3 regions of the Clostridium omnivorum genome follow, and region 1 is predicted to be linked to each of the others. Evidence: a T-box and tRNA genes for the amino acid it is inferred to sense, from the RefSeq annotation. Region 1 holds a T-box; the other regions hold tRNA genes.

Region 1 (6,653 bases):
CTTCTGTACAAAAGAGAGATTAGACTCTATAAAATCTAGCTCTGAAGATTCAAAAGGAATCTCAAAATATGATAAGCACTGTCTTCACTTGTCTAAAGAAGAAATAGAGGATAACTTAGCTAAAGGTATTCCATATGTTATAAGGCAGAACAATCCTACTGCTGGAACCACTACCTTTGACGATGTAATATATGGAACAATTTCAGTAGATAATTCAGATTTAGAGGATATGATACTAATAAAATCTGACGGATATCCAACTTATAACTTTGCTAATGTAGTTGATGACCATCTTATGGGAATAACTCATGTAGTAAGAGGAAGTGAGTATCTTTCTTCTTCACCAAAATATAATCGTCTATATGAAGCCTTTGGATGGGAAATTCCAGTATATGTACACTGTCCCCCAATAATGAAGGATGCTCAACACAAGCTTAGCAAAAGGAATGGAGATGCATCTTTTGAAGACCTGATGGAAAAAGGCTACCTAAAGGATGCAGTTATTAACTATATTGCTCTGCTAGGCTGGAATCCTGGAGATAATCAAGAAATTTTTACACTGCAAGAACTAGTTGAAAAATTCGATTATAAAAATATAAATAAGTCTCCTGCAATTTTTGACCCTGTTAAATTAAAATGGATGAATGGAGAATATATAAAGAAACTTTCACTAGAGGAATTTAATGCTATAGCAAAGCCTTACTATGAAGCAGTTATTAAAAATCCTAATATAAATTTATTAAAAATAAGCGAACTTTTGCATACAAGAACTGAAATATTGAGTGACATATCTGAAAAAGTTGACTTTTTTGATGAGCTTCCTAAATATTCAAACGAACTTTATGTACATAAAAAAATGAAGACAACTATAGAAAATTCTCTAGAAAATTTAGAAAAAGTACTTCCAGTACTAGAAGCAATTGAAAATTGGGAATTGAAAACAATTGAAGATACTGTACTAAACTTAGTTGTTACTTTAGGTATTAAAAATGGTCAGCTTTTATGGCCTATGAGAACAGCTCTTTCTGGAAAAGCTATGACCCCAGGTGGAGCATTTGAACTGGCTGATATATTAGGTAAAGAAGAATCAGTAAAAAGAATAAAATTCGGAATTGAACAACTTAAAAATAATAATTAGTTAATACCAAAAAACACCACTGCAAAATAACAGTGGTGTTTCATTGTTTATTATCTTATAACTTCGCCAAAATTATCTTCTTGCTTTGCCAGTTATTCTATCAATACCTATTTTAACTACAGAAGTGGCACCTGCCGCCCTCTCAATATATTCTAACCCTTCCTTTTTAAAATCAGGTGAATATTTTTCAATTAAAGCTGTTAATATTTCTATTTTCTCTTCTTTTTCTATTATAGTAGCTCTACCAAAAACTATAGCACTTTCATATTCTGTACTGAACTTATCAGGAAGTACCTTTGTTTTTCCAACAACACAAAAGCTCACCTTTTCATTATATTTTATGTTATCTAGTTTACTTCCTTCTACTGCACAGTGAAAGTATATAGCATCGTTATAATAGACATAACTTAATGGTGTAGCATAGGTATATCCATTTTCACCTATAGTTGCTAATATACCATATTCACCATTATTCAATATTTCTATACTCTCTTCCTCAGTTATTTCTCTTTGCTTTTTTCTCATTTCTCTAAACATAAAATTACCTCCAAATGTATATTTTACTAAAATAACATTTCAATTATCTATTCTATTATATTGAACTAAATAAAAACGGTCAATTCATACATTAATTTTACATTTCTTATTAATATAATTATATAATGTCTTGACATTACTATTTTTTTATTTTATTATTTTATTTAATAATATTATATTAATAAACTAAGACGAGGAATAGTAAGGATGTAGCTTTTTTCAGAGAAGAAATCAGTGGTGTGAGATTTCTAAAAGCGTATTTTGAACCCGCCTCAGAGTTCTGCAGTGAAACAAATTGCAGCGGCTAAAACCGTTATTTTACTTAAGAGGATACATTTGTATCAATTAGGGTGGCACCGCCGACTTAGCCTCGGTCCCTTTCGGGACTGGGGCTTTTTATATTTTCTTGAAACATATTTTGAAAGGAGAAAGTTCATGGGAAACGATAAAAAATTTGTTGAGGCAATTACATCTATGGATGAAGATTTTGCGCAATGGTATACTGATGTTGTTAAAAAGGCTGAACTTGTTGATTATGCTACTGTAAGAGGATGTATGGTTATTCGTCCTTATGGTTATGCCATTTGGGAAAATATTCAAAAAAACTTAGACCAGATGTTTAAGGAAACAGGGCACGAAAATGTATATATGCCTATGTTTATTCCAGAAAGTTTACTTGAAAAAGAAAAGGATCATGTAGAAGGATTTGCACCTGAGGTTGCTTGGGTTACACACGGAGGAAATCAAGAATTAACTGAAAGGTTATGTGTTCGTCCTACTTCTGAAACCTTATTCTGCGATCATTATTCAAAGATTATTCAATCTTATAAGGATTTGCCAAAACTATACAATCAATGGTGTTCTGTGGTTAGATGGGAAAAAACTACTCGCCCATTTTTAAGAACTCTTGAATTTTTATGGCAGGAAGGGCATACTGCCCATGCTACTGCTGAAGAGGCCCAAGAGGAAACAACTAGAATGTTAAATATATATGCCACTCTATGTGAAGAAATCCTTGCTATTCCAGTTGTTAAAGGAAGAAAGACGGAAAAAGAAAAATTTGCTGGAGCAGAAGCTACTTACACAATTGAGAGCTTAATGCATGATGGAAAAGCACTGCAATGCGGTACTTCACATAATTTTGGTGATGGTTTTGCCAAAGCCTTTAACATTCAATACACTGATAAAAATGGTAAACTCCAATATGTTCACCAAACCTCTTGGGGAATGACAACAAGGCTAATTGGAGCAATGATAATGGTACATGGAGATAACAGTGGTCTTGTTCTTCCTCCAAAAATCGCTCCAATTCAATTGGTAATAATACCAGTAGCTCAGCATAAGCCAGGAGTACTAGAAAAAGCTGGTGAACTTAAAGAAGAGCTAACTAAGATCGCAAGGGTTAAAATTGACGATAGTGACAAAATGCCTGGTTGGAAGTTTAGCGAATACGAAATGAAAGGTGTTCCTCTCCGCCTTGAAATCGGTCCTAAGGATATTGAGAAAAATCAAGCAGTACTTGTAAGAAGAGATAATAGAGAAAAAATCTTTGTTTCCTTAGATGAGCTAGAAGTGAAGGTCGCTGAAGTTTTAGAAGATATTCAAAATTCTTTGCTAGAAAAGGCTAGAACAGCTCAAAATGAAAAAACAAGTATAGCTGTTTCGTTAGATGAATTCAAGAGACTTTTAGATGAAAAGACAGGCTTTGTAAAAGCTATGTGGTGTGGAGATCGTGCATGCGAAGATGCAATTAAAGAACAAACTGGAGCAACATCACGTTGTATGCCATTTGAACAAGAAAAAGTAGATAGTAAATGCATCTGCTGCGGAAAACCTGCTGAGAAGCTAGTTTATTGGGGAAGAGCCTATTAATTTTATAATAAAAGCATTGATTTTTTCAATGCTTTTATTGTTTTGGTATAATAACATATTGTCAATATAATAACACTTTATTGACAATATGTTATTATAAGGTATATAATTTGAACAAGGTTCACGAAAGGATGATATAGTGCCTAAGTTAATAGAAAATGTAAAAGAAAAACTTATTATTGAAGGAAGAAAAACTCTTATTGAAAAAAACTATAAAGAACTTAATATTAGGGATATTGCAAAGCAATGTAGTATTGCAATAGGTACTTTTTATAATTACTTTCCTAATAAAGAAGAATTTGTATCCGAAATTTTTATGGATGATTGGAAAAACACATTAAGCTTAGTTGATACTCTAATTCCTTCAGATAAAAGTCTAAGGGACAAATTAAATGAAATATACATTTCACTCCAAAGTTTTTTAGATAAATATATATCAATTTTCTATGAAATTGCAAAAACTAAAGGCTACGGAGACGAATCTTCCTTTGGAATGCTGGAATTTTTTCAAAAGATGCGCATGCTTTTTGAACATGAAAAGAATAAAGGAGATTTAAGTTCTGAACTAAACTTAGATGAACTAACCCACTTTGTTGTTTCAAATTTAATGTATCTAATAAAAAATAAATATACCTCTTTCGAGAAGTTATACTCTCAAATGGGTCTGCCAAATAATTTAATGGGTTGAAAATAATTTGTATCAAGAGAATACTTTGAAATTTATTTATTTTTTTACTTCTTTTCAATTAAATTCTTGAAACTTATACTATAGTTGCATTACAATATAATTATAAATTAAAATATAAAAGATATCCATATTGGATATCTTTTATAATAACTTTACATATTATACTAAATTTATTTTATTGTAGATCCCCTATTATACAATATTTTCGCTTACATGACCTCTTGATTCTGGATCTATTTATGCAATATTAATTATTACGTGCCTTGGCTCTGGATCTATTAGCTCTGCTACTTGATTAACTACATGTCTTGGCTCCGGATCTATTAGCTCTGCTACTTGTTTAACTACATGTCTTGGCTCCGGATCTATTAGCTCTGCTACTTGTTTAACTATATGCCTTGGTTCTGGATCTATTAGATCTGCTACTTGTTTAACTACATGCCTTGGTTCTGGATCTATTAGATCTGCTACTTGTTTAACTACATGCCTTGGTTCTGGATCTATTAGATCTGCTACTTGTTTAACTACATGCCTTGGTTCTGGATCTATTAGATTTGCTACTTGTTTAACTACATGCCTTGGTTCTGGATCTATTAGATCTGCCACTTGTTTAGCTATATGTCTTGGTTCTGGATCTATTAAATCTGCAACTTTAAGAGAACCACTTTGGCGTACAAACCCAAAACCAAAAGACAACAATAACAACATTAGCGCTAGTAATTTAGTTAGTTTTTTTGACATTTTCTTCGCCTCCATAATATTTATTACACAGCATATTATCGCTAAGAATATTTTACCACTTTTACACCATTTAGTAAATATTGTATTTTACAATATTTTGTTATTTACTTATTTCTTAATTTATTTTTTATATATGTCTAATTTAATTTTATAAACAATTATTATATTATAATTAATTAGTAACAAGGAGTATGCTATGGAAAGCTTTGAAATTTTATCCCCAGGTGAAAAAATAAAAAGAATAAGAAAAAGCCTTAATTTAAAACAATTTCAGATTGTTGGAGAAGATGTAACCAGAAATTTAATAAGTGCTATAGAAAATGATAAAGCGAATTTAACACCAAAGGTTGCTAAGATTGTAGCAAGCAACATAAATCAGTTTTGTAAAGAGAATAATATACCTTTTCAAGTTTCAGAGGAATATTTACTAGAAGATACTGTGGATCAAGCAAACATAATAGCTGATAAATACATAGAGTTTATTAAACTAAATGAGAAGAATCCTAACTTTGATCTTTCTAATACTGTTAAAAATATAGAGGACTTCTTTCTAAAATATAATCTTCCAGAAAAAAAAGTTATAATATATGAGCTTTTTGGTAACATTCTAATTTCTATCTTTGACTATTATAAAGGGTACACTTATTATATAAAAGCTTTAGAAAACTGTTCTAAAATATCTGATATCTGTAAAGAAATTGAGATACTCTCAAATTTATCATATACCTGTATGAAACTAAATAGATACAACGAAGCTATAGATTATAATCAAATGGCTTTGCTTCATACTAACAATTTATCTACGAATTTATTATTTAATTTCAAATTCAATAACGCACTAGCTTATAAAAAACTTGGAAAGCTAGAATCTGCTTTAACTGAGCTTACAAATCTTGAGAATATTTTCAAAAACATAGGTGAAGATGATAAGTTTCAACTATTAACATTAAAGGCTAATTGTTATAAAGAATTAAAACAGTATAAGTCTGCAATTGATTTGCATACTTTTCTACTATCAGCAACTAATAATAACATTGAGCGCAGTTTAATTATAATATGCAATTTATTAGAAATATACTTATTACTTAAAGATAGAAAAAGCACAAAAAAGCTTTTAGACAAATGCTCTACTTACTTATCTTTATATAAGCAAACTGAAGATAGTGAATATACATGTCAGATATACAGAGAAATAGCAAATTCATATCTGCTAATTGAAGATATTGAACTTGCTAGATTGTACTTCGACGAAGCAGTTAAATTCGGTAAGAAGAGAAAGAATGAAAGAGTTCTATCAGATGTTTTAAGTAGTTTATTTGATATTTACAATGCAGACTCAAATACTAATGATATGGATAACCTAAAAAACGAAGTTCTAGAATTAATTTCTCTAAAAATTATCGGATTTGATGAACTTATTATTTTTAAGCTAATTGATTACTATAATAATATAAATGATACGGAAAGCCTAAGGAGCATAACAAATTTTATTATTGATGAAAAGAGTAATTTTTAAAAGCGTTGGTTTATACCAACGCTTTTTTTAGCATATTATTATATACTTCCGTATTATCAATATCTACAAAAATCTTGTCACTTTCTATTTCTAATCTTTCAACATCATCTTGATGATTATTAATTATTTCCCTAGCACCTTTATCTCCAGTATTATTTATT
Region 2 (6,653 bases), 1.3 Mb from region 1:
CTGTAATAGCTGGAGCTACAGCAGCAATAACTGGAGTTTTTTTTCTTAGCAGCTCAGCTAATGGAAGAAATTCAACCCGGTCAGCTAAAGCACCAGTTTGACAAGCTTCTACGCAAAAGCCGCAGCCGGTACATTTGTCATGATCTATTGATGAAGTGTGTCTTTCATCATCAATGAATATTGCATCAAAAGGACAGCTCTTTTGGCAAACTGTCTTGCCATTTTCATCTATGCAATCCATAGAACAAGTCTTAATTTTGTTCACCACCTGGTGAGATGACTCATAACTTCTAATAGCAGTCTTTAGATTTTCTATGTAATTATTGCTGTAGTCTAATTCAACTCCACAAAGTGAAGCTATTTCAGCAGCTAAGACCTCTTTGTTTACTTCAGGAGAGGATAATATAGAAGTTACTTTTTCTTCAAAATTACCATTATAATAAGAATTCACAATTTCCTTAAATAATTCACTATGCTTTGCTTTCATTTTACCAGCTCCTTTGTCATAAAAACACTAGTTTATTTTACCAAGTTTTATTATATTTTATTCTACTCTTTATTTAAATGCAAATATCTATTAATAAAGTAAAAAGCTAAAACTTTATGAATATAAAGCTTTAGCCTTGATTAAAGTATTAACAGCTTCTTTTATTTAAATGCTTAATTAAAGGTATAAATTCACTTCTGTCCATCAGAACTTTGTTTGGACATGCCTCTATACAAAAACCACAGCTTATACATTTAGTCTCGTTTATGGTTACTAAGTGATTAGTTTTATCCACTAAAATTGCATCAAAAGAGCAGGTGGCCTCACAGAAGGTTTTTCCTTGGGTTTCTATACATTCTATTGGGCAGTCAGCGATCCTATTTATTATAGGACTAGTTATGTCATTATTTTTCAAAGCTCGTTTTAAATCGTTTACAAAGTTGTCGCTATATTCAACGCTAACACCACATAAGGAAGCTATTATCCTGCTGGTTTTAATTTTGTCTATTCCAGGCTCGTCTAATATTTGTTGAAGTTTTTCTTCAAAGTTATCTTCATAATAGGCTTTAATAACCGTCTTAAATATTTCATGATAATTGGAAAGCATTAAATTACCTCCTTTAATGGACATTAATGGGACGTTCAAACATTGTGAATATTTTAAATTGTAAAATCATTATAGCACGGAATATTGATCAAGTCTTTAGGATATATAAAAAATTAAAATTAAAAATTTTACCAATTCCATGCATAAAAAAATGATTTTCACACACAATAAGTTTGATTATTAATAATAGGCAAAATATGAGTATTATTATTGAAAGGACTTGGTTGTATGTTTGCAGATTTATTGATTTTTATTTTGGGAGGTTCGGTAGGCTTTTTTACAGCTGCTCTTTGTAAAGCAGCTAGCAGGGCTGACGAAGCAATTGAACAGCTTCAGATGGCTCCGCATGCCTTAAATACAGTAGAAAATATTATTGAAATGGAAACTATAGATCCATCAGAAGATAGTATTAACAATAGATAATATAAGGCAGTGTAATAAGTAAGTGGTTTTAATACCACTTATCTTTTTTTATTCAAGTATTTTACTAGTATTAAAAAAGTTATATTACCAATTATATTAATGTAGTACTTTAAAAGTTTTTATGACAGCTAAGCGAAAAAAGACGGTTAGCAACTAATGGATTTCACATAAGGAGGAGAGCATATTATGGATATAAAAGAAGGATTAATCCCAACAGTTTTAGGAGCAGCAGTTACTACAGCAAGCGCAGCAGTTACAGCTACAAAGTATAGAAAAACAGACATAGCACCAATGATAGCAGCAGGAGTGGTAGGCTTTGGCCTTGCTCACATAGTTCTTGGATCAATTGATTTGGTAGAGCATAGAAAATAAGATAGTAATAATAAAAAGCCTTGCATACAATGCTGCAAGGCTTTTGCTGTGGTCGGAGTGACAGGATTTGAACCTGCGACATCTTGGTCCCGAACCAAGCGCGCTACCAGCTGCGCTACACCCCGATGTAATTACAATATTATACATTTATTATATTAAATATGGAAGTAAAATTCAACAATAAAAGAGAAAAGGTAAGAAGTATATGTGATATGTAAGAGAAATGCAGGGCTTACCTAACTATTCACTCTTACTTCTTACTTCTTACCCAATAAGGTTTTTATTACATTTTCTTTTCTTTTTCATTATCGCCTGCACCTCTTGTAGGTACTGTAGAAACTACAAATCCAACAAGTATAGATACTAGAGCAGGGGCTACAATATTAATGTATACAATATATCTAGTTCTATATAATACAAGAGCAGTTAATGATGTAATTAAAAGACTTGCTACAAAAATTCCTATAACAAATTTTGCAAATGAGCCTAGGAATTTTTCATATAATCTATGTCTGGTAGGACCGCTTATAACACTTCTAAAAACAAAATACGAAATTAGAATTAAAAATATATCTGCAATTGCGGATAGTACGAAATTCCTCATATTAATCCTCCTAAGCATAATACTAATCTTATTTTTACGTGAGTAACATAAGTATATTTTTATTGTTACCCGAAATTATGAATTTTACACTGATTAAAATAAGTTTTAGAGTATCATAATCATACATGAATATACATTGTTTATGCATAAAAGAACTGTTGCTATATAATAAAATAGTTCTGCAAACTTGTGAACGTTTACAAAAAAATCATAGATAAGCTGTTGATTATACAAGCTTTATGCAGATAAATACGAAAATATTACTGAAAAATAAAATAAAAAAATAAAAAAATTTATTTAAAAGTATTGCATAATTATAAATAAGAATGTATAATAATCCATGTAGAGAAGAATAAATATTCAAAGCAGTAAATAACGCAAAGAATTTAATAAATAAATTAAGTAGGGGGAATTACAATGTTAAAGAAAAAATCATCTAAATTATTAGCACTATTAGTGGCAAGCACAGTTGTATTCGGATTTGCAGGATGTGGAAAGGCTTCAAGTGCATCAGCAAATGCAGGAACTACAAAGCAGGAAACAAAGGTTGATAAGATAAAGAAAGCAGGAAAATTGGTATTAGGAACTAGCGCTGATTATCCACCATACGAATTTCATAAGTCAGTAGATGGCAAGGATGAAATAGTTGGATTTGATGTTGAAATAGCAAAAGAAATAGCAAAGGATCTTGGAGTAAAGCTAGAAATAAAGGATATGGACTTTAAAGGACTTTTAAATGCATTAGATGCAGGAAATATTGATATAGTTCTAGCTGGTATGACTCCAACTCCTGAGAGAGAAAAAAGCGTAGATTTTTCAAACATATACTATAAGGCAGAACAAAAGGTTGTTGTAAGAGCAGAGGATAAAGATAAGATAAAAGTTGCTGATGATTTAAAGGGAAAGAAATTAGGAGTTCAAAAGGGATCTATTCAAGAGGATATAGCTAAGAACCAATTACCAGGTGCTGAGGCTCAAGCCTTAGGTAAGATTTCAGATATAGTACTTGCATTAAATACAAAGAAATATGATGCAGCTATCATAGAAGGACCAGTTGCAACTTCCTATGTAAATGCAAATAAAAACTTAGTAATCGCTGATCTAAAGTTAAAAACTGAGGATGCTGGTTCAGCAGCTGCAGTTAAAAAAGGAAATAAAGATTTAGTAGATGCAATTAATAAGACCTTAGAGAGATTAACTAATGAAAAAACAATAGATAAATTCGTAACTGATGCAAATAAATTAGTTGAATAATAAATTGGGTTCCTAAATGGAACCCAAAAATTATTGTAAGGAGGAAGATTAGTGAACTTTGATTTTTTACCTAAATATTATTTGTTCTTTTTAAATGGAGCAAAGTTTACTTTATTATTAGCTTTTTTTACAGTTCTATTTGGTGTTTTACTAGGATTGTTTTTAGCTATGATGAGAATATCAAAATCAAAATTTTTAAATTTAATATCAACAGCCTATATAGAATTTATTAGGGGTACACCTGTACTTGTGCAATTATATATAATTTATTACGCACTACCTAATTTATTAGGAGTAAACCTACCAGACTTAGTTGCTGCAGTACTAGCGCTATCTATTAATAGCTCTGCATATGTTGCTGAAATTATAAGAGCTGGTATTCAAGCTATAGATAAAGGACAAATGGAAGCAGCTCGTTCACTTGGAATGACTCAATCTATGGCAATGAGGTATATAATAATACCTCAGTCAATTAAAAATATACTTCCTGCACTAGGAAATGAATTTATAGTTGTTATCAAGGAATCTTCAATAGTATCTGTTATAGGAATCCACGAGCTTATGTATAATGCTGATACTGTAAGAGGAAACACCTTTAGACCATTTGAGCCGCTTATAATAGCAGCACTAATGTATTTTGTAATGACCTTCACACTTTCTAAAATTATGGGTGCTGTTGAAAGGAGGATGAGAGCTGGTGATTAAAGTAACTAATCTTAATAAAAGTTTTGATAAACTTCATGTGCTTAAAGGAATAGATGTAGAAATTTCAAAGGGTGAAGTTGTTGTAGTTATTGGACCTAGTGGTTCAGGAAAAAGTACTTTTTTAAGATGCTTAAATCTTCTTGAGGAGCCTACAGGTGGAGAGATAGTTTTTGAAGGAGTTTCTATAACAAGTAAAGAAAATGATATAAATAAGCAAAGAGAAAAAATGGGGATGGTTTTTCAACAGTTTAATCTATTTCCACATATGACTATACTTGATAATATTACACTCTCTCCAAGAAAGGTTAAAAAGCTTTCTAAAGATGAAGCAGAAAAGATAGCTCTTAATTTGCTTAAAAGAGTTGGACTAGAAGATAAGGCCAATAGTTATCCTGGACAGCTTTCTGGTGGTCAAAAGCAAAGAATAGCTATAGCAAGAGCACTAGCGATGTCACCTGATGTGATGTTATTTGATGAGCCTACTTCAGCGCTTGACCCAGAAATGGTAAAAGAAGTGCTGGATGTTATGAAGGAGCTTGCTTCTGAAGGCATGACCATGGTGGTGGTTACTCATGAAATGGGCTTTGCAAAAGAGGTAGCAGACAGAGTTTTATTTATGGATGAAGGAAATATAATTGAAGAGGGAGACCCAGAAAAGATATTTACAAGCCCAGAACATCCAAGAACCAAGGATTTCTTAGGTAAGGTTCTATAAAATTGCTTATAAGTTTTTTTACTCATATTGTTTGAATATAAAAGTATATAATAAAGCACAGCTGACTCAGCTGTGCTTTTGTTTAAATTAGTTTAACTGTGAGACTATTATGCCCCTTCGCTTAAGAACTTGTATTGAGACATATACAGATTATTGTACAGTCCGCCAAGCTTCATAAGTTCATCATGAGTACCAGCTTCAACTATTTGACCATCATCTACAACCATTATCTTATCGCAGTCCCTTATGGTAGAAAGTCTATGAGCTATTACAAAAGAAGTTCTGCCATGAAGTAATTTTTGGATGCCCTTTTGTACAAGTTTTTCAGTAAAGGTGTCTATATTTGAAGTAGCTTCATCAAGAATCAATATTCTTGGATTAGCAAGAAGAGCTCTTGCAAAGGAAATCAGCTGCCTTTGACCTACTGAAAGTCTTGAACCTCTTTCATTTACCTCTGTATCATATCCGTTTTCAAGATTCATTATAAATTCATGGGCATTTACTGCTTTAGCAGCAGCTATTACTTCTTCGTCAGTGGCATCAAGTTTACCATATCTAATATTCTCCTTAATAGTTGTAGAGAACAAGAAAGTATCTTGAAGCATTATTCCCATTTGACTTCGAAGAGATTCTAAATCCACGTTCTTAACATTTTTACCGTCAATGAGCACTTCCCCTTCATTTGCATCATAGAATCTGCTTATTAGATTTACAATAGTGGTCTTTCCTGCACCTGTAGGACCTACTAAAGCTATGGTCTCACCAGGATTTATTTTAAAACTTACATTATTGAGAACTACAGCATCTTCATAACCAAAGGTTACATTCTTAAACTCTACAGTTCCCTTAATTTTAGGCATTTTTACCGCATTTTGAATATCTATAATATCTGGTTCAATATCCATTATTTCAAATATTCTTTCAGCTGCGGCAAAGTTCATTACTAAGGTGTTGTAAAAGTTGCTTATTTCAAGGATTGGTCTCCAGAACATGCCTATATACATAGTGAATGCAATTATTGTACCTATAGTAATACTATGAGAACCCATTAACTTAGCACTGTACCAATATACTATAACCATGCCGAGTCCCCAAGAAGTATCTACTAAAGGCCAAAACAGGTCGTTAAGCCTTACTGCACTAATGAATCCGTCCATCATATCTTTTACCAGTTTTAAAAAGGTTTTTGAAGTTTTTTCTTCATTAGCAAAAGCCTGAACTACTCTTATCCCAGAAAAATCTTCATGAGTATAAGCATTAAAGGTTGAACGTTTTTTTCTATAATTCTGCCATCTTTTTCTTGAGAAGGTCTCTATAGAGAACATACAAAAGGCTAGAATAGGAAGTAAGATGATTGAAGCAAGTGCTAACTTGAAGTTCAAGTAAAACATCATAGCTCCAACACAAATAACAGTTAAAATTTGAGGAATAAAGTTAGTTACACTGTTATTGAATAACTCTTGAAGAGAGTTAACATCTCCTATTA
Region 3 (6,653 bases), 4.4 Mb from region 1:
ATGTATGTATACTTATGGTAGATGCAGCTGAAGGTGTAACTGATCAAGATGAAAAAATTATAGGCTATGCCCATGAACAAGGTAAAGCTATAATGGTTATAGTAAATAAGTGGGATCTAATAGAAAAAGACGACAAGACCATGGATACATACAAGAAGGAGTTACAGTATAAATTATCCTTCATGAGCTATGCTCCTTACCTGTTTATATCCGCAAAAACAGGTCAAAGGGTACATAAGGTATTAGAGCTAGCTAAGGAATGCTATGATAGTTATTCAAAGAGAATTTCCACTGGATTATTAAACGATGTAATAAATAAAGCGGTTCTTATGAAAGAGCCTCCAATAGTTGGGCTAAATAGACTTAAAATTTTCTATGCTACTCAAGTAAGCTCAAGACCGCCTGTATTTATATTCTTCGTAAATGATCCAAACACTCTACACTTTTCATATGAAAGATATTTAGAAAACCAGCTTAGAGAAAACTTTGACTTCAAAGGAACTGGTATAAAGATGATATTCAGAGAAAGGAAGAGTTAAAATGTATTCTAAAGTAACATTTATTGGTGGGGGAAGCTTTGGTACAGCACTAAGCATACTTTTATCTAAAAAGGGAGTTACAGTTAGTGTTTGGGATAAGAATTTAGAGGTTATCGAAGACATTAACGTTAAAAGAGAAAATCTCAAGTACCTTCCAAAGGTAGCTATTCCTTCCAATGTTAAGGCCTATGAAAATTTAGAAGAAGCACTACTAGGCAGTGAGGCTGTAGTGCTTGCAGTACCTTCTCACGCTATTAGAGACGTAAGTAGGAAGTTAAGGCCTTTAATAAGGGAAAACCAAATTGTTGTAAGTATAGCCAAGGGTATAGAAGAGAGTACACAAAAAAGATTGTCAGAAGTAATTGAAGAAGAAATACCTAATAATCCAATTGTTATTCTTTCAGGCCCTAGCCATGCAGAAGAAGTGGCAATTGATATCCCAACCACAGTGGTTGTTGCTTCAAAAAACATGGAGGCTGCTGCAAAAACACAGGACTTATTTATGACAAATAAGTTTAGGGTATATACAAATGATGATTTAGTTGGCGTTGAAATTGCAGGAGCTGTAAAGAATATTATAGCTCTGGCTGCAGGTGTATCTGACGGTATTGGTTATGGAGACAACACTAAAGCTGCTCTAATGACAAGAGGAATGAGCGAAATAATAAGAATAGGAACTAAACTTGGAGGAAAGCTAGAAACCTTTTCCGGTCTTACTGGTATGGGAGACTTAATAGTTACTTGTACAAGTATGCACAGTAGAAATAGAAGAGCAGGTATATTAATTGGTCAAGGACATTCAACAGATAAGGTTTCGGATGAAATAGGAATGGTTGTTGAAGGTATTAAAGCCTGCAAAGCATTTTACATATTAAAAGAAAAGCTAGGCGTTTCTATGCCAATAACAGATATACTGTACAAAGTGCTTTTCGAAGGCAAAGATCCTAAATATGGTGTTTATGAGCTTATGTCCAGAGAAAAGAAGGATGAAGTTAATTTTTAAAATAATTAATGTGCTGAGGGATGTTTCCTACGGCACATTAATATTTTTTTGTAAAAAAAAGTACTATTTTATTTTGTTGTCCAATATATATATACTGTTAATATGTAAATAGCGGGAGGGTATGCGTTGGAAAATTTCGATATATATAAGGACATAGCTGAAAGAACGCAAGGGGATATCTATGTAGGTGTTGTTGGGCCTGTAAGAACAGGAAAATCTTCTTTTATAAAAAGATTTATGGACTTAATGGTTATACCCAATATTGACAATCCTTACAAGAAGCAAAGAGCAAAGGATGAATTACCACAAAGCTCATCAGGAAAATCAATTCATACTACAGAACCTAAATTTGTTCCAAATGAAGCTGTAGAAATAAAAATGGAAGAAGGAACAAAGTTTAAAGTAAGAATGGTGGATTGTGTTGGATATATAGTAAAAGGAGCTTCCGGATATATAGAAAATAATGCTCCTAAAATGGTAAATACACCTTGGTATGATCATGAAATTCCATTTGAAGAAGCTGCTGAACTGGGAACCAAAAAAGTAATTAATGAGCACTCAACTATAGGCCTGCTTATTACTACTGATGGCTCTATAACTGATATAAATAGAGACGAGTATGTAGAAGCTGAGGAAAGAGTTGTAAAAGAGCTTAAAGCAATTAATAAGCCATTTATTATGGTCCTAAATTCTGCAAATGTTGATGATCCTAAGACCCTAGATCTTAAGAGGGAATTAGAAGAAAAATATGATGTGCCAGTTCAAACCTTAGATGTAGTCAATATGAAGGAAGAAGACGTAGCAACCGTATTCAATGGAGTATTAAAGGAATTCCCAATTAAAGAAATAAATATTGACATGCCTGAGTGGATTGAAAAGCTAGAAGCTAGGCATTGGCTAAAAGTTAACTTTATTAATCTCGTTAAGGACATGTGCAAGAAGATTCATAAGGTTAGAGATATAAAGAAGATACTAGATGACTTCGGAGACGTTGAATTCCTAGGTCAGTCTGATCTAACTGAAATGAATATGGGAGATGGAACTGCAAGAGTTAATCTAGCTCCAAAAGCTGGTTTATTCTATAATATCCTTAGTGAAATTTGCGGCTGCGAAATCAGAGGCGAAAATGAGCTATTATCTATAATGAGTGATTTATATAATGCTAAAACTGAGTACGATAAAGTAGCTGAAGCTCTAAGGGATGTTAGAGAGACAGGTTACGGCTTAGTAGCACCACAGCTTTCAGAAATGAAGCTAGAAGAGCCACAAATTGTTAAGCAGGGAAGCAGATATGGAGTTAAGCTTAAAGCCAGCGCACCTTCACTACACTTTATAAAGGCAGATATAGAAACTGAGGTTTCGCCAATCATGGGAACTGAAAAGCAAAGTGAAGAGCTTGTAAAATCCCTATTAGAGCAGTTTGAAAACGACCCATCAAAGATTTGGCAGAGCAATATGTTTGGTAAATCTTTAGAAGTAGTTGTTAAGGAAGGTCTTCAAAACAAACTGTACAAGATGCCAGAAGATGTTCAGGTTAAAATTCAAAGAACCCTTCAAAAGATTATTAATGAAGGCAATGGCGGACTAATCTGCATAATACTATAATAATGAACAATAAAATACTATTAAATTTGGCGTACAAGTAAAGCTTTGTACGCCAAATTTACAATACGCCATATGCAGATCAGTTCTGTGCAGCTTCCCTCAAATATTGATTTTATAAAATAATATGATATAATATTATCATTATCTGGGTATGGCGCAGATGGTAGCGCGCTAGAATGGGGTTCTAGAGGTCGCAAGTTCAAATCTTGTTACCCAGACCAGAGTGAATGAAAGTCTTGAGAAATCAAGGCTTTTGTTTTTATTTATCTGTGTTTTTGTATACTAATTATCGGCAATTATATTAGTACAAATGCAATTACTATTACAATAGCCAAGTTTATTGCAGTATCTAATGAAATTAATTTTTTACCTGTAACTCCTAAATAAGAACTAATTGCGTTGCCTATTACAAGAGCAATCATAAATGATAAAAACTAAAGTCTTCCTCTAATCTTTTTTTATTTCTCTAACTTGTCCATAAAATCCTCCCATTATCAACATAATCTATATTACTTTTTATCATATATAAAGCTACTTAATTAAAATTTATAATATATAAATATAGATTCAAATATAAATTCATGTGTTAAGTAAACACACTAAATTTATATAGTAATTATAACATTAATTTCAAGATATGTATGTATTTACACGAGTAATGGAGGAATTAGAAGATATATATAGAATAGTGAAAACATGTAATGATGTACTATGTTTATCTTTGCATAGGAGTGGGAATCATGAAAAAGGTTTTAAAAATTATCTCTAAGGTTTTTAGCTTGTGTGTTTTACCATTAATAACTTTATACTTATTTATTAGCATAGGTAATATAAAATCACAAAATATCATTGCAAGGGAAGGTTCCCATCGTACAATGACAGCTGGAATTATAAAAAGAGCATGGACATACAGAGGTGTTTATGCAATGTTGTTGTTAATCGTTTATTTACTGGTGCTATATTCAAAATCGAGTAAAAATGCTAAGCTTCTCACATTTATTTTAATGATAATAACAAGTGTGCCGTTAATGTTTTTAATGAACATTATGCCTTGGCTTCCATTAAGTATATCTATTCCTTTAGGAATATTGATTATAGCTGGGGTATTTTTACTTGATTTATTACCTGTGTTTGATATGAAAATAAATAAATTGCAAGATTGATTCAAAAGATATCAGATAATGCCCAAGTTTTTTTAATAAACTTAGAAGCAAGCAGCTGCTGGAGCAGAGCCAGTAGAACATTCAATGGATTGATGAAATTCAAAGGGATTATCATAAGCAATAAAAAAGACATTTCTTATGCACGAAAAGCATAGAAATTACAAATAATCATGAAATATATTTAAAATAAAAGGTATTATAGGAGGTGGAGTAATGCCACTGGAAATAATCCGTAATGATATAACAAAAGTATACGCAGATGCCATTGTTAATGCAGCAAACTCATCATTACTTGGTGGTGGAGGGGTTGATGGAGCAATTCATCGTGCTGCTGGGCCTGAGCTGCTAGAAGAATGCCGTAGCCTTGGAGGTTGTAAAACTGGACAAGCCAAAATAACAAAAGGGTACAAATTGCCTGCAAAATATATAATTCATACTGTTGGGCCAGTTTGGCATGGAGGAAAAAGCAATGAGGAGAAGCTGCTGGAAGATTGCTATAAGAACTCACTTGCAGTTGCTAAAGAGCATAATATTGAAAGTATCGCTTTTCCTCTAATATCATCGGGTGCATTTGGATATCCCAAAGATAATGCATTAAAAATTGCCATTTCGGTCATAGGTGAATTTTTGCTAAGAAATGAAATGACGGTTTTTCTGGTTGTGTATGATAAGGCAGCATTTGTGTTGTCTGAGAAGCTGTTTTCGTCCATTAACCAATATATTGATGATAAGTATATTGAAGAAAACCCTTCTAGTTCCAGAGATAGATTTCAGGAAAGAAACCAATTAAGAATAGGCATTTTAGAAGCACCAATATTTTCTACATCGGAAGCATCTACCTCAACAAAAAAACGTAAAAGAAGTCTTGCAGAACTAGTAAAGCATATGGATGAAACCTTTTCGCAAATGTTACTGCGTCTCATTGATGAAAAAGGCATGACAGATGCAGAAACTTATAAAAAGGCAAATATAGACCGGAAGCTATTTTCTAAAATAAGAAACGATATAAATTATAAGCCAAGCAAGCCTACCGCAATTGCTTTTGCTATAGCTTTAAAATTAAATCTTGATGAAACAAAGGATTTACTGCTTAAGGCCGGATTTGCACTTTCACATAGCAGTATATTTGACATCATCATTGAGTATTTTATACAAGATGAAAACTATAATATTTTCGAGATCAACGAAGCTTTGTTTGCTTTTGATCAGAATCTACTAGGGGTTTAATTAAACTATTATAACATAAACAAAAGTGTCGCCTGCCATGCGACCGATGTCCAGGCACAAAATGTTATCTTTAAATCACAATAAAGATTGGAGGATAACATTATGAGAAAGGGTTTAACTGAACTGGTATTTATTCTTGATAGGAGCGGCTCAATGAGCGGTCTCGAAAGTGACACCATAGGTGGATACAATTCTATGCTTGAAAAACAGAAGAATGAGCCTGGGGAGGCTGTAATAACTACTGTATTGTTTGATGATAAGTATGAATTGCTTCATGACCGTACCAGCCTTATAGGTATAGATCCAATAACAGACGAAGAGTATTTTGTGAGAGGAAGTACTGCTCTTTTAGATGCAGTAGGAAAAACCATCAATAAAATAGGAAGTGTACAGAAACATACAGCGGAAGATGAGAGAGCTGAACATGTTATGTTTGTAATAACAACTGATGGTATGGAAAATGCCAGCAGAGAATTCAGCTATGAAAAAGTCCGAAAGATCATTGAACGTCAAAAGATAAAATACGGCTGGGAGTTTATATTTCTTGGTGCTAATATTGATGCTGTTGCCACTGCTGAGCGTTTTGGTATCAGCAAAGACAGGGCAGCAAATTATAATGCAGATAGTAAAGGAACTTTGCTTAACTATGAAGTAATCAGCGAAGCAGTAAGTTGTATGCGTGCTAGCTGCGCTATATCAGAAAACTGGAAAGACCGTATTGAAGAGGATTTCAAGATGCGTGGGGGTATGAGATAAAATGTTAGGTGCAATTATTGGAGATATAATTGGCTCAGTTTATGAGTGGAATAACATAAAGACAAAGAATTTTCAACTCTTCAGTCCAGGGTGTTTTTTTACCGATGATACAGTGATGACCATAGCAATTGCAGAAGGATTGATGAATGGAGGAAGCGCTGAAGCATTAATCAAAGCAATGAAAAAGTATGGTCGTATGTACCCTAACGCTGGATATGGGGTACATTTTGGTGGTTGGCTAGTTTCTGATGACGTTCATCCATATAACAGCTGGGGTAACGGGTCAGCTATGCGAGTTTCACCTGTGGCTTGGTTGTTCGATACTCTCCCAGAGGTAGAGAAATATGCTGAAATTAGTGC

The links. The T-box of region 1 lies ahead of proS (proline--tRNA ligase). A T-box ahead of a tRNA ligase gene usually reads a tRNA of that ligase, here a tRNA-Pro.
Region 2: it encodes a tRNA-Pro, which carries the amino acid that the T-box ahead of proS (proline--tRNA ligase) is inferred to sense. The anticodon was not compared.
Region 3: it encodes a tRNA-Pro, which carries the amino acid that the T-box ahead of proS (proline--tRNA ligase) is inferred to sense. The anticodon was not compared.

Annotation. Positions count from the first base shown of each region.
Region 1 is NZ_BRXR01000001.1:199,853-206,505, forward strand. Features, by position in the region: gene gltX (glutamate--tRNA ligase) at 1-1,138, shown strand, start outside; gene bsdE14_RS00945 (pyridoxamine 5'-phosphate oxidase family protein) at 1,211-1,675, opposite strand; T-box leader at 1,855-2,057, shown strand; gene proS (proline--tRNA ligase) at 2,111-3,547, shown strand; gene bsdE14_RS00955 (TetR/AcrR family transcriptional regulator) at 3,687-4,235, shown strand; gene bsdE14_RS00960 (hypothetical protein) at 4,473-4,976, opposite strand; gene bsdE14_RS00965 (helix-turn-helix transcriptional regulator) at 5,173-6,492, shown strand; gene bsdE14_RS00970 (nucleotidyltransferase family protein) at 6,503-6,653, opposite strand, start outside.
Region 2 is NZ_BRXR01000001.1:1,546,593-1,553,245, reverse strand. Features, by position in the region: gene bsdE14_RS07155 ([Fe-Fe] hydrogenase large subunit C-terminal domain-containing protein) at 1-487, opposite strand, end outside; gene bsdE14_RS07150 (4Fe-4S binding protein) at 636-1,094, opposite strand; gene bsdE14_RS07145 (hypothetical protein) at 1,323-1,517, shown strand; gene bsdE14_RS07140 (asparagine synthase) at 1,704-1,889, shown strand; tRNA gene bsdE14_RS07135 (tRNA-Pro) at 1,939-2,014, opposite strand; gene bsdE14_RS07130 (hypothetical protein) at 2,173-2,493, opposite strand; gene bsdE14_RS07125 (transporter substrate-binding domain-containing protein) at 2,911-3,747, shown strand; gene bsdE14_RS07120 (amino acid ABC transporter permease) at 3,799-4,452, shown strand; gene bsdE14_RS07115 (amino acid ABC transporter ATP-binding protein) at 4,445-5,167, shown strand; gene bsdE14_RS07110 (ABC transporter ATP-binding protein) at 5,275-6,653, opposite strand, start outside.
Region 3 is NZ_BRXR01000001.1:4,568,210-4,574,862, reverse strand. Features, by position in the region: gene der (ribosome biogenesis GTPase Der) at 1-539, shown strand, start outside; gene bsdE14_RS21825 (NAD(P)H-dependent glycerol-3-phosphate dehydrogenase) at 541-1,542, shown strand; gene spoIVA (stage IV sporulation protein A) at 1,669-3,147, shown strand; tRNA gene bsdE14_RS21815 (tRNA-Pro) at 3,293-3,368, shown strand; gene bsdE14_RS21810 (hypothetical protein) at 3,444-3,569, opposite strand; gene bsdE14_RS21805 (hypothetical protein) at 3,888-4,310, shown strand; gene bsdE14_RS21800 (O-acetyl-ADP-ribose deacetylase) at 4,524-5,537, shown strand; gene bsdE14_RS21795 (vWA domain-containing protein) at 5,640-6,293, shown strand; gene bsdE14_RS21790 (ADP-ribosylglycohydrolase family protein) at 6,295-6,653, shown strand, end outside.